2 regions of the Arthrobacter sp. B0427-1-12 genome follow, and region 1 is predicted to be linked to the other one. Evidence: riboswitches for the same ligand, from Rfam matches in the RefSeq annotation. Region 1 holds a riboswitch; the other holds the start of a gene.
The links. Region 1 has a riboswitch for S-adenosylmethionine ahead of AC5RWU_RS00310 (MFS transporter). Riboswitches for the same ligand answer to the same signal wherever they lie in the genome.

Region 1 (7,012 bases):
TCACGCTCGCCGCGGTGCTGTGCTCGGCCGAGGTTGCGGACACCGTCACGGCTTCCGAATTCCGGGCACTGCTGCACGGGCCCACCTTCATGGCCAATCCGCTGGCCTGCGCGGTGGCCAATGCCTCCCTGGAGCTGCTCGAATCCAGCGGGTGGCAGCGGCAGGTGAACCGGGTCGGCCGCGGGCTGGCCGCGGCTCTGGCGCCGGCGAACGGCCTGGATCCGGTCCGGGACGTGCGCACCCTCGGTGCCGTCGGCGTCATCCAGCTGAACCGGCCCGTAGACGTGCCCGCGCTGACCCGCGCCGCGCTGGAACACGGTGTGTGGGTCCGGCCCTTCCGCGACCTGGTCTACACCATGCCTCCCTACCTGACCGAGGACGACGACGTCGCAGCCATCGGCGCAGCCCTCACCGCCGCCATCGCGCAGGTGCACGGCTGATGGGCACGCTGCAGGATTGGCTGGCGGACCGGCAACGCGTGCGGATCAGCCGGGGCTTGGTCCGGCGCACCACGGTGCGGGCAGGTGCTGCCGGCGGACAACAGCCGGCCGGAAACCTGCTGGATTTGGCCTCCAACGACTACCTGGGCCTCTCAACGGACCCGCGGCTGAAGGCCGCCGCCATCGCTGCCGTGGAGCACCATGGCACCGGGGCGCGGGCCTCCCGCGTGGTGACCGGGACCCAGTCCGTGCACGTGGAGCTGGAGGAACGGCTCTGCGCGCTGACCGGCCAGCCATCCGCCTTGGTCTTCTCCAGCGGGTACGCCGCCAACCTCGGGATCCTCACCGCGCTGGGCGGGCCCGGCACGCTGATCATCAGCGATGAGCACATCCACGCCTCGCTCGTGGACGCTGCCCGGCTCTCACGCTCACCGGTGCAAATCTGCCCGCACTCGGACCTGGCCGCACTGGAACGGCTGCTGGCCGGACGCACCCAGCCGCGCGCCGTCGTCGTACTGGAGTCCATCTACTCGGTGCTGGGAGACGCCGCTCCCCTGGCCGAAGCCGCCGCCCTGGCGGCGCGGTACGACGCGCTGCTGGTGGTCGATGAGGCCCACGGGCTGGGCGTGGCCGGGAACGGGCGCGGACTGGTCCACGCCGCAGGGCTGGCCGGCCGCGAACACGTGGTGCTCACCGCCACCCTGTCCAAGGCCCTCGGAGCGCAGGGCGGGGCGGTGCTGGGGCCTGCCCTGCTGCGCGAGCACCTGGTCAACACCGCCCGCCCGTTCATCTTCGACACCGGGCTCGCCCCGGCCGCTGCCGCCGCGGCTGCCGAGGCCTGCCGGATCATCCTGGCCGAACCGGGGCTGCCGGCGGCCGTCGCCCGCAACGCCGCGGTCATTGCCCGAATCTGCGGGATCGAGCGTGCGGCGGGTGCGGTCCAGTCGGTTCCGGTCGGTGGGCCCGGGCCGGCGGTGCGGATCGCCGCGCGGCTGGAGGCGGCGGGCGTGCTGGTGGGCTGCTTCCGTCCGCCCAGCGTGCCGGACGGCATTTCACGGCTGCGGCTGACGGCCCGGGCGGACCTGGCGGCGGAACAGACGGTGCGCGCCGCCGGGCTCGTGGCCGATGCCGTCCGGGCGGAACAGCCGGTACGGGCTGAACACGAAATCCCGGCGGAACAAACGACCCAGGCAGAACAGGCGGTACGGGCATGAATTTTCACGTAGTCAAGGATCCGGACCAGGTCCGCGAGGTCCTGCGCCGGACGGACGACTTTGTGCCCACGAACGCCCTGACCGCCGTCGTGCCGCTGGGCCCGGCGGCGCTGCGGATCCTCAGCCGCGCGCGCTTCGCCCTGCCGCCCGTGCTGGCCTCCGCCACCGGCGAGGACCACCGCAGCGTGCGGAAGCTGGTAGCCGGCTTCTTCACCCCCGCCAAAGTCGCCGCGCTGGGACCGCGGATCCGCGAACTGGCGCGCCAGCGGGCGGACGCGGCCGCCGCCGGACTGGCGCACGCACCAGTAGACCTGGCCGATCTGGTGGCCAAGCACATCCCGCCGGTCATCATGCAGGAACTGATCGGCCTCAACTGCCCGGACCTGGACAAGCTGAAACGGTGGAGCCGCGACTCCCTGGAGCTGTTCTGGGGCTGGCCGGACGAACAGCGCCAGGCCGAACTGGCCGCCGCCGCCGCCGAGTTCTACGGCTGGCTGCGCGCCGCAGTTGAGGCCAGCCGGGACACGGATTCGCTGTTCGGGGTACTGCACCGGGCGGGGGTGGATGCCGCCCGGATCTGCTCGCTCGGATACTTCCTGGTGATCGCCGGGCAGGAAACCACCGCCCAGCTGATCGCCACCACGCTGTACCGCTCGCTGGAGGACCCGGAGCTGTGGCGGCGGCTGGCGGCCGGCGACGCGGAAGCCGGACCGGTGGTACAGAAGGTGCTGGCAACGGAATCCTCCGTGTTCACCTGGCGTCGCGCGGCCGCCCGGGACACCGTGCTGGACGGACACGCGCTGCCTGCCGGCGCGGAGATCCTGCTCGAACTCAGCGGCCACCATCCGGCCGGCGCCGGCCCCACTGCGTATTCGCTGGCCTTCGGCCACGGGCTGCACCGCTGCCTCGGCGCCCGCCTGGCGGAGCTCGAGACGGTGCTGGTGCTGGAGGAAACCGCCCGCGCCCTGCCGGACCTGGTCCTGACCGGCCCCGAACCGGAATGGCTGCGGCTGCTGTCCTTCCAGGCACCGCTGGCCGTGACCGTCACCGGCACCGGCACCGGAACCGGAACCGCAACGGGAACCGCCGGGTCCCGGCCGGCCATGGCGGGGCGGTCCTGATGCCCGCTTCCCCGGCCGCACGAGCACCCGGGCTTCCCCGGATCGTGGTGGTCACCGGCACCGACACCGGGGTGGGCAAGACCATGACGACGGCAGCGCTGGCCGCCGCCCTCACCTCGCCGGCATGGGGCAGCCGGACGGTGGCCGCCTACAAGCCGGCCCAAACCGGAGTCGAGGACGGCGAGCCTGGCGACTCGGACGAAGTGCGGCGCCTGGCCGGCCTGGCGGCGGTTTCCGACGGCGCCCGGCTGCGGGCACCGATGGCCCCGGTGGCCGCCGCCCTCCGCGAGGACGCCCGGCTGCCCGGCCTGGAGGTTCATGTGGACCGGATCCGGCAGCTCGCCGCAACCCACAACCACGTGCTGGTGGAGGGCGCCGGCGGCTTGCTGGTCGAACTGGACTCGGCCAGGCATACGCTGGCGGACCTCGCGGCGGACCTCAGCGGCGGGGCCGGCACCCGCTCCGACCCGCCATCCGCCCTGACCGTAGGCGTCATCGTCGTCGCCCGCAGCGGCCTGGGAACCCTCAACCACTGCCTGCTCACACTGGAGGCGCTGGACCGGCGCGGGCTGGCGGTGGCGGGCGTGGTGATCGGCGCGTGGCCCGAGGAACCGGACGAGGTGGAAGCCAGCAATGCCGAGTACCTGCGCGGCCTGCACGTGCCGCTGGCCGGTGCCATCCCCGCCGGCGCGCCCGCTCTGGAGCCCCGCGTCTTCCAAAGCCTCGCCCCGCAATGGCTCAGTGGGCTCGCCCCCTCCCGCTGACCTGCCCCCGTTCACTCCGCAGCACACGTTCATTTAAGCGCCCATTCGTGCGTTTCGCGCAAAGTCAGCGGGAGGGGAAGGTGCATTAAATGACGACGCCGGCACTTAGGTTCCGTCTGCCGGGGGAACCCGAGTGCCGGCGTCGAGCCTGAGGGCGTCAGGCGGCGACGCGCCGCTCTGCCAGCGCCGCCCGCTCCTGGACGGCCGGGTCCTTCGCGGCCAGCGCCGCCCAGGTGGTCAGGCCGGCCAGCAGCACCAGGTAGCCGCAGATCAGCCACGGCTCGTTGCCGCCCAGCTCCAGCAGGGACGCGGCGATGAACGGGGTCAGGCCGCCGGAGAGCACGGTGCCCACCTGGTAGCCGAAGGAGACGCCGCTGTAGCGCAGGTGCACGGGGAACTGCTCCGCGAACCAGGCCGCCTGCGGTCCGTAGATGGAATCGTGCAGCAGGTTCATGCCCACGATCATCACCAGCGGCAGCAGCACCAGCGGCCCATTATCCAGGAACCAGAAGAACGGCCAGATGAATGCGGCTATGCCGACGGCGCTGCTCACGGCGATCCGGCGCCGGCCCACCTTGTCCGAGAGCCAGCCCCAGAACGGGCCGGAGATGATGCCCAGCGCGGAAACGATCAGGATGGCGGTCAGGCCGGCGGCGCTGTCGTCGCGGCGTTCTTTCAGGTAGCTGAGGATGTAGACGGTGAGGAGGAAGAACAGTGCCGGCTGGGCCAGGCGCAGGCCGATGGTGATCAGGATGGCCCGCGGGTGTTCGCGCAGCACTCGCTTGACCGGCCAGGCCTCCACCTGCTTCTCCTCCTTGAGTTCCTTGAACTCCGGTGCGTCATCCACGCCCAGGCGGATCACCAGGCCCACCACCACCAGCACGGCGGAGAGCAGGAACGGGATGCGCCAGCCGAAGGCGGCGAACTGCTCGGCGCCCAGCACCGACTGGGTCACCGCGAAGGCACCCGTGGCCAGCAGCATGCCCGCGGCGGAGCCGATCTGGGTGAAGCTGCCGAAGAAACCGCGCAGGTGGCTCGGCGCGTGCTCGACGGACAGCAGGGCGGAACCGCCCCACTCGGCGCCGGCGGACAGGCCCTGCAGCAGGCGCAGCAGCACCAGGCCGACGACGGCGAACCAGCCCGCCTGCGCGAAGGTCGGCAGCAGGCCGATCGCCGTGGAGGCGATGCCCATGGTCAGCAGCGAGATCACCAGCAGCGACTTGCGGCCGATCCGGTCGCCCAGCTGGCCGGCCACGATGCCGCCAACGGGGCGGGCGAAGAAGCCCACCGCGAAGGTGGCGAAGGAGGCCAGGATGCCACCGATCGGCGTGGAGGACGGGAAGAACTGCTGGTTGAAGATCAGCGCGGCGGCTGTGCCGTAGAGGTAGAAGTCGTACCACTCGATAGTGGTGCCGACGAACGCGGAGGACAGCACCCGCTTCTTGCGGGCGATGTGGGTACCGATGCTCTCAGGGCGCTCCCCGACAGCGGGCAGTGTTGCAGTCATGGTGGACCTTCAAGGCTCGCGGCGCCCGCGGAACGATGCGCCATACTTACGCGCCCGATCCTGCGCCGGGTCCGCGTCGAATCGTCACCTGGGGCACCCCACTACAGCGGCGAGGGTTGCCGTCCAGCCGGCCAGGGCCTTGTGGCTGGAACTCTTGATTCTGGTACCGATTCTGCAGGGCAGGTCCGTCACACTGCAAAATCCGCCGTCCCTGACGGTAATGCTTCGCAACACTTTCGATTCGGAAACCGGACCGTGCTAGGGGCTTGTGCCCTGCAGCAGGTCGTAGGAATGTGGACTCCATGCCGGCACATCCAAGCGAGGACGCATCAATGTCGATCAATCTGGTTCCCGATCTCCCCGACGCTTTCGCCGCGCTGCCCCGCTTTACCCGGGATCCCGCCGACCTTGAACTCGTCCGCACCGACCGCTCCGGCTATGTGCCCCCGACGCTGCCCGACGGCGTCGTGCTGGCCGAGTCCCTCCAGGATGTGGTGGATACCCTCCGCGCGGCCAGCGCCCACCGGCTGCCGGTGGTGCCCCGCGGGGCCGGCACCGGCCTGGCCGCCGGCGCCTCGGCGCAGGCCGGGGAGATCGTGCTGGACGTCAGCCGGATGAACCGGATCCTGCGCATCGACCCGGTGGAGCAGCTCGCCGTCGTCGAACCCGGCGTCCTGAACGCCGAACTGAACGCGGCCGCCGCCGAATTCGGACTCTTCTATGCCCCGGATCCGGCCAGCACGCTCTACTGCTCCATCGGCGGCAATATCGCCACCAATGCCGGCGGCATGCGCTGCGCCAAGTATGGCGTGACCCGCGAGTCCGTCCTGGCCCTGAAAGTTGTCCTGGCCGACGGCCGCGTGCTGGTTACCGGCACCGAAACCATTAAGGCCGTGACCGGCTACGACATGAACGCCCTGTTCATCGGCTCCGAAGGCACCCTCGGCGTCGTCGTCGAGGCGACCCTACGGCTGCGGCCGATGCCGGTGGCCACTGCGACCGTCGCCGCCTACTTCCGCGATGTTGAAAGCGCAGCCGCGGCGGCCTCCGCCGTCGTCGCCGCGCGGGCCACCCCGGCGTTACTGGAACTGGTCGACGGACCCACCCTAGGGGCCATCGATCTGGCCACGGGCACGGACCACCGGCAGCGCGGCGGTGCCTTCCTGCTGGCCCAGACGGACGTTTCGGTGCCGAAATCGAGCGCGACGTGGTGCTCAAGGCCATCGAACCGTTCGCCGAATCCGTCTTCGTCCCCCAGGACCCGGTCCAGGCGGAAGCGCTGGTGCAGGCACGCCGGGATGCGATCCCGTCGCTCCAACAACTGGGGCGCACCTCCATCGGCGACGTCGGCGTGCCGCGGAACCGGCTGGCCGAGATCGTCACCGGCATCCAGGAGATTTCCCGGGACACCGGGGTCAGGATCTACACGATTGCCCACGCCGCCGACGGCAACCTGCACCCGATGATCGTCGTCGAACCCGGGGAGTCGATCACCACCGGCGCCCCGAAGGAGGCGCTGGGACGCATGTTCGAACTCGCCCGGTCCCTGGGCGGGACGCTGACCGGTGAGCACGGCGTCGGCCTGCTCAAGCAGGACTGGGTCACCGCCGAGGTCGGCGACCTCTCCCGCGAACTGCAGCACCGCATCAAGGCGGCCCTGGACCCGCTGAACATCCTCAACCCAGGCAAGGCGATCTAAAGCAGCGGTTTCCCGTCAAAGTCCGACGGCGGCACTCGCCGGAGTGCCGCCGTCGGGCTTCTGTGCGGTTCAGCCGGTGCCGGCTGCCCTCAGCGCTTCTTCATGCGGGCGACCGGATCCGCGGACGCATCCGTGGCGCCCTTGGCCCGCTTCTCCGCGCGGCGCTGCTTGATGGATTTGGTCGGTTTCTTGTGTTCGTCCCGGTGCGGGGTCTTGTCAGGCATGGTGCTCTCCAACGGCGGATTCCAGGGGGCTGCGTGTGCCGTC
Region 2 (7,012 bases), on a different contig from region 1:
GCCGATGGTCCCGACCGTAAGAGTTTGGGTCAGGACATAGAAGGCACCGAACACACCCGCGGCCATGTACCAGGCCGGAAACCGCCTGGCCCTAAGGGCCGGCCCGATTTCGCCCAGGCCTTTCCGGCCCGCCGGCACCGCCGCGGTGGCCACGGCCATGACGATCAGTCCCACGCCGAAACTCACCAGGGCAGCAAGGATCCCGTCCTCGGTGCGATCCGATAATGCGCTGTTGATCCTCGCCTGCAGCGGCATCAGCAGGCCGGTCAGCACCGCCAGGCAGATCCCGACCGCGGCCGGGATCTGCCTGACCTGCCGCGCGGCCTGTCCTTCGGCGACCCGGGTGGATTCAGGCATCATGGCTTTATGAATGAATCTGGCATTGAGGACATCCCCATCCGCGACGAGGTGATCCGCTTGGGTCAGCTTCTCAAGCTGGCCAATCTGGCGGAAGACGGCATTGAAGCCAAAGAATACATCGAAAGTGGGAATGTGCAAGTAAACGGCGAGGTGGAGGCCCGCCGGGGGCGCAAACTGCACCTCGGGGACACTGTTACGGTCGCCGGAACGACAGTACGCATCGTACCGGCGCACGACTGACGCTCCGCCCGACTGACAGCGTGGAACTGACACTCCGCGGCCTCCGGCGCTGGCACGAACAAGGTGCCGGCCGCCGAAGGCTGCGGGATAGGGCTACTTTGCCGGAGCCAGTACGGTCAGGGTCAGGAATTCCTTCACATGCGCCAGTTCCTGGGCGCTGATCCCGTGCCACATGCCTGCGTAGAGGACCTTGGTCAGCTTGGTATGGCTGGTCAGCCAGCTATGCGTGTACTCGACCTTGTCCGGCGTAATGACCGTGTCCTCCTGGTCGCGGCCCCAGAAGACGGGGATCTTGTTTTCCTTCACTGCGGCGTCATTGAACCAGCTGTCCCCCTGGGCGTCCATGGCAAAGCCGGAAAGGCCGACAACGGCGGCAAAGTCGCCGGGCCGGTGGCGCAGCAGGCTGGTGGCCACGGCCATGCCCATGGAAAAGCCGAGCAGTGTGACGCTGCTGTGGATGCCGCGGACGCCGTCGAGCCAGTGCCAGACGTCGCCGACCGTCTTCTTGACCTTCTCCAGCGAGAACTCCGGATCATGGACCAGGGGGAACCAGGTGAAGCCGGGCCCCATGGGCTGCGGGGCACGGACGGACACGACGGTGAATTCCTCGGGCAGCTGCGAAGCGATGCCCATGAGGTCCTGCTCGTTGGCGCCGTAGCCGTGGAACATGACCAGCAGCGGAGTGCCGGCACGTTCGGACTCGGGCTTGGACCAGATGGTGGTGGGTTGCCAGGATGCGGTTTCAGTCATGCCGTCCATTGTTCCACAACCCTAGTTGAAGCTTCAACAATTACCACCCTGGCGGCGACGGTCCTGGCCAAAAACGATCCTGACCTGCTCAGGCGCGGGGGAACATGGCCCGCTCGAGCTCGTCGCCCAGCTGGTGGATCTCGGTCAGGAAGCCGTCATGGCCGATCGGCGCCTCGATGATGTGCACGGGGACATCGCCGGGCAGGGCGGCAGCCAGTTCCTCCGACTGGGATGGGAAGTAGAGCCGGTCCGAGGCCACGGCGGCGATGAAGAATTCCGCGGTCGCTCCGGCCACCGCCTCCTGCAGCGAACCACGGCCGCGGGTCACGTCATGGCTCATCAGCGCCTCGGTGAGCACGATGTAGCTGTTCGCATCGAAGCGGTGCGCCAGCTTCCTGGCCTGGTGGTCCAGATAGCTTTCAACCCCGTAGCGGCCACGCTCGGCCGAGCGTTGGGCGCCGAGCGGTGCCTCGTCGCCCTGGGCATTGCGTCCGAAGCGCATGCCCAGCTCCTCTTCCGTGCGGTAGGTGATGTGGGCGATGCGGCGGGCCAGGCCCAGCCCCTCCACCGGCGGCTCGCCGCCGTAGTAGTCGCCGCCGGCGAAGTGCCGGTCCTGCCGGATGGCCAGGACCTGAGCCTGTGCGAACGCGATCTGCTCCGCGGTGCTGGCCGCGCCGCAGGCGATGACGCCGCAGTGCTCCACCCGGTCCGGGAAGGTCACACCCCATTCAAGCGCACGGGCGCCGCCCATCGACCCTCCGATCACCGCGCGCCAGCGCGGGATGCCCAGCTGGTCGGCCAGCAGGGCCTCCGCCCGCACGGAATCGCGGATGGTCACGAACGGGAAGCGTGACCCCCAGGGCCGGCCCTCCGGATCCGCGGAAGCGGGACCGGTGGAGCCGTAGCAGCCGCCGAGCATGTTGACCGAGACCACGAAGTAGCGATCCGTATCCACCGTCTTTCCGGGGCCGACAAGCACGTCCCACCAGCCGGCCTCCTCCGCCTCGCCCTGAGCCACGTGCGAGCTGCCGGTCAGCGCATGCTCGATAAGCACTGCGTTGGAAGCATCCTCGTTGAGGGTGCCCCAGGTTTCATAGGCCAGCTCCACCTCCGGCAGGTAGCCGCCGGTCTCCAGCTGGAATTCGCCAATGGAGGCGGTCAGGAGCGTCCCGTCCGGGACGCGCCGCAGGCCGGCGGGGTCAATGGTGCGTTCCGGCTCAGCCGCCGGCTGCGCCTCCTGCGGATACGGCAAAACCCGGGACGGAGCTTCCGTCCCAGGTCCGCCGCGGAACACGGTATTCGCTACGGTTGTACGTTCCTGTGGTTGCACTGCTGTCACGCTTGTTTTGCCGCCCTAAATCCTGCATCCAAATCAGCAAGGATATCGTCGATGTGTTCGATTCCGACCGCCAGCCGCACCAGCCCGGGAGTGACTCCCGCGGCAAGCTGTTCGGCTTCGGTCAGCTGGCTGTGGGTCGTGGACGCCGGATGGATGACCAGCGACCGCACATCTCCAACATTAGCCACATGCGAATGCAGCTCCAGCGCATCCACGAACCGCTTGCCGGCCTCCACGCCGCCGGCGATGTTGAAGGACACGATCGCGCCGGTGCCCTTCGGACCGTACTTGAGCCCCCGCTCGTACCACGGGCTGGAAGGCAGGCCGGCATACGCAACCGACTCGACGGCGTCGTGTTTCTGCAGCCACTCGGCAACCTGCTTGGCGTTGGACACATGCCGTTCGACCCGCAGGCTCAGTGTTTCCAGGCCCTGGGCAATCAGGAAGGCATTGAACGGCGAGACCGCCGATCCCAGGTCGCGCAGCAGCTGGACGCGCGCCTTCAGGATGTAGGACAGGTTGGCGCCCAGCGGGCTGCCCTCCCCCAGGTCGCGGGCATAGACCAGGCCGTTGTAGCTCTCATCCGGGGTGTTGAAACCGGGGAACCTCTCCGGATCGGCACCGTAGTTGAACCGGCCCGAATCGACGATGACGCCGGCAATGGAGGTGCCGTGGCCGCCCAGGTACTTGGTCGCCGAATGGACCACGACGTCGGCACCCCACTCGATCGGCCGGATCAGGTACGGCGTGGCCAGGGTATTGTCCACGATCAGCGGCACGCCTGCCTCGTGGGCAATTGCGCTGATGCCTTCAAGGTCCAGCACGTCCTGCCGCGGGTTGGAGACCACCTCGCCGAAGAAGGCCTTGGTATTCGGGCGGACCGCAGCCCGCCATTCGTCCAGGTTGTCCGGATCGGAAACGAACGTCGTCTCGACGCCGAGCTTCTTCAGGGTGTGCTTGAACAGGTTCTGGGTTCCGCCGTAGAGGCTGGGGCTGGCCACGATATGGTCGCCCGCTTCGGCGACGTTCAGGATCGCGAAGGACGCTGCGGCCTGCCCGGAGGACAGCAGCAGGGCACCTACGCCGCCTTCGAGGTCCGCGATCCGCGTTTCCACCGCTTCAGTCGTGGGATTGCCGATGCGGGTGTAGATCGGCGCCAGTTCGGCCAGGGCGAAGCGGTTGGCCGCACTCTCCGCACTCGGAAAGACAAAGGACGTGGTCTGGTAGATCGGCAAGGCCCGCGCCCCCGTGGCGGAGTCCGGCTCCTGGCCAATGTGGATCTGGCGCGTTTCGAATGACCATTTATTGGACATAGCGTCCCTTTCCGTTTTGGGCCGCATGTATCCAGCTGGCTGTGCCAGGTGGGTGTGAGGCCCGCGCTTGCGGCGTATCTTGTGATACCCGCCTGGTCTTCACCCGGGGCACCCCACCGCGGTTGGAGGGTTGCCGGCCAGCAAGCCGGGGCTTATTTGCTGGCACTCATGACCTGGATCCAGTGTCCTGAGGGAGCCCGACGGTCCGCAACAATGTGACGCGATGTGAACCTGCAGCAGCGCACGCTACATTTCGGACGCGCGTAACAAAAGATTCCTCCAGGCGACGGGAACGATTCACTTAGGCTCGCCTTAGTCGAGAGCCAGATCACAAAGTGCAAATATGTCCGTATGCGCCTGGACCATGTTTCTTATGCCTGTGAACCTGACGGTCTGGCGGCCACCGCCGACCGCATCGCCGACCAGCTCGGCATCAAGCCCGTCAAGGGCGGAATCCATCCCCGTTTCGGTACCCGGAACATGATTTTCTCGCTCACCAACGGGCAGTACCTCGACGTCCTCGAGGTACTGGACCATCCCGTGTCCGACAAGGCTCCCTTCGGCCAGGCCGTGCGTGCGCGCTCCGAAGCGGGCGGCGGCTGGATGGGCTGGTGCGTCGCCGTTGACGACCTGGCCCCGTTCGAAAAGCGCCTGGGCCGCAACGCCGTCCCCGGCAACCGCAAGTTCCCGGACGGCCGCGAGCTGCTCTGGCAGCAGATCGGCATCAAGGGCCTGATCGCGGACCCGCAGGTTCCGTTCATGGTCAAGTGGGAAAGCGATCCTTCCCTGCACCCGTCCAACGCCTTCCCGGCCACGGTGCGGTTGGCATCGATGACGATCGCCGGCTCGGCCGAACGGGTGACCGAATGGCTGGGCACCCCGGTGGAGCATCCGCTGGACGACGTGAAGGTGGACTGGATCGCGCCGAACGGCACGCCCGGCATTGTTTCCGTCACGTTTGACACGGCCAACGGCTTGGTGACGATTTAGCTGCCGATGCCGATCGCCGGACCGAAGAGGGCATAGCCAACGAAGCCGGCGATATCGAGGAGCGCGTGGGCCACGACCAGTGGTATCACGCGCTTCGTCTTTAAGTAGGCATAGCCGAAAATGAGGCCCATCAGGACATTGCCGATGAACGGGCCGAACCCCTGGTAGAGGTGGTAGCTGCCACGGATCAGCGCGCTGACGACGACGGTCGTCGGCACCGCCCAGCCGAACCTGCCGAAGCGGTCGAAGAGGTAGGCCACCACGATGACCTCCTCCAGCACGGCGTGGCGCAGCGCCGACAGGATCAGCACCGGCAGGGTCCACCAGTAGGTGTCCAGTGCGGTGGGCACGATCGCCGTCGTCAACCCGAGTGCGCGGCCGGCGGCATAGACGCCCAGCGTGCCCGCTCCGATCACCGCCGCCAGCCCGAAACCCAGCCCGAAGTCCACCGCCGGCCGCGCAAAGGTAAAGCCGATCCGCCGGAACGCGGACCGGCCCGGCTCCGTCATGAGGAACAGCACCAGGGCCACCGGCACCAACGTAAAGACGATGTCCAGCAGCTGGTAGGTCAGGTCGAAGTACTGGCGGTCGTTCAGGCCGGGGTTGAGCGTGGTGGTCTGTCCGGACAGCGGACCCTGGGTGAGCTTGTCCAGCAGGTTGACCACTGCGTAGACGGCCGACTGTCCCAGCGAAAGCCCCAGGACAATGAGGACCTCCGCCCGCAGCCCGGCCAGGCTGCGGGGCCGCTCCAGCTGCCGGGCCCCGATGGACGATCCCGTGGATGATGACGGCTGATCACTGTGCATGCGTACTATCTTGCCTGCTGCTTGACTGCAGCGATCGCTTACCTGCACTGGCCAGGCGGCCGCAGTGCTCCGATCGCATCCCGCAACAGGTCCGCCGGGTCGCCCAGGGTCTCATGAATGCCGTTGCGGGCCACGATCCTGCCGCCGATGGAGACCGCGGCAACGTCGGCGGCGGTCGCCACCAGCGGCAGCTGCTCCGGGGCCGCGCCGGCGGTGCGGACTGTGTCCGTGCGGATTTCCATCCAGTCGTCCGGACACGGGCTTCCGGCAAGGGGGTCCAGCCCAGACTGGTCCAGCCCAGACTGGTCCAGCCCAGACTGGTCCAGTCCAGGCTGGTCCAGGCCAGGCTGGTCCAGGCCGAGGCTGCGCCTGCCGCCGGCCGTGGCTGCCTCCAGCAGCTGCTGCGGCGTGAAACGGCCGCGGATGCCGCTGCGCAGGCGCTCCCCGTGCTCCAGCGCCCGCATTTCCAGCCAGGGATCAACGACGGCGTGCTGGTCCGTTCCCAGCGCCAGGGCGGCTCCGGCGGCGGCAAGCTCGACGCCGGGGCCTATCCCGTCGGCGAGGTCGGCCTCCGTGGTGGGACACAGAACAACAGAGCAGCCGGCGGCGCCCAGCAGCTCAATTTCCCGCGGGTCCAGATGGGTCGCATGGATTGCGGACAGCCGGGCGGTGAGCAGCCCGCTGCGGTGCAGCAGTTCCGTAGGACCCAGGCCATAGACTGCCCGGCACTGCGCATTTTCCACCGGCTGTTCGGACAGGTGGATGTGCAGTGGGATGTCCGGGTCCAGCTCCGCGGCAATGACTGCCAGGTCCGCGGGGACGACGGCCCGGACGGAGTGGACCGCAGCGCCCACGCGCACCCATTCCGAATCGAACTGTTGCGCGACGGCGGACCGCAGGTCCGCCAGCCTGCGCAGCCAGGCGCGCACACCGCCGTCGGAAAACCGGCGCTGCGTTGCATTCAGCGGCTGTCCGATCCCGCCCTCCAGATAGCAGGCATCCAGCAGCACCAGCCGGATTCCGGCCTTCCGGGCCGCACGTGCCAAGGACAATTCCATGCCGTGGCCGGGATACGGGCTGCCGTCGGGCCGGTGGTGGAGATAGTGGAATTCCCCGACTGCGCTGAAACCGGACACCACCATCTCGGCGAAAACAGCGGTCGCCAGACGCTCATAGCTCTCCGGCTCCAGCGACCGGGCGGCCGCGTACATCCG

Region 2: another riboswitch for S-adenosylmethionine. It lies ahead of AC5RWU_RS15415 (bifunctional o-acetylhomoserine/o-acetylserine sulfhydrylase); the one in region 1 lies ahead of AC5RWU_RS00310 (MFS transporter).

The regions. Positions count from the first base shown of each region.
Region 1 is NZ_JBNHIC010000001.1:57,824-64,835, reverse strand. It holds gene AC5RWU_RS00330 (adenosylmethionine--8-amino-7-oxononanoate transaminase) at 1-440, shown strand, start outside; gene AC5RWU_RS00325 (8-amino-7-oxononanoate synthase) at 440-1,654, shown strand; gene AC5RWU_RS00320 (cytochrome P450) at 1,651-2,775, shown strand; gene bioD (dethiobiotin synthase) at 2,775-3,539, shown strand; gene AC5RWU_RS00310 (MFS transporter) at 3,697-5,046, opposite strand; SAM riboswitch class IV at 5,084-5,206, opposite strand; partial or broken gene AC5RWU_RS00305 (FAD-binding oxidoreductase) at 5,349-5,858, shown strand; gene AC5RWU_RS00300 (FAD-binding oxidoreductase) at 6,254-6,745, shown strand; gene AC5RWU_RS00295 (hypothetical protein) at 6,835-6,969, opposite strand.
Region 2 is NZ_JBNHIC010000026.1:34,293-41,304, reverse strand. It holds gene AC5RWU_RS15435 (DMT family transporter) at 1-360, opposite strand, end outside; gene AC5RWU_RS15430 (RNA-binding S4 domain-containing protein) at 367-600, shown strand; gene AC5RWU_RS15425 (alpha/beta hydrolase) at 694-1,350, opposite strand; gene metX (homoserine O-acetyltransferase MetX) at 1,439-2,539, opposite strand; gene AC5RWU_RS15415 (bifunctional o-acetylhomoserine/o-acetylserine sulfhydrylase) at 2,686-4,002, opposite strand; SAM riboswitch class IV at 4,061-4,176, opposite strand; gene AC5RWU_RS15410 (VOC family protein) at 4,354-4,992, shown strand; gene AC5RWU_RS15405 (CPBP family intramembrane glutamic endopeptidase) at 4,989-5,798, opposite strand; gene AC5RWU_RS15400 (formimidoylglutamate deiminase) at 5,837-7,012, opposite strand, start outside.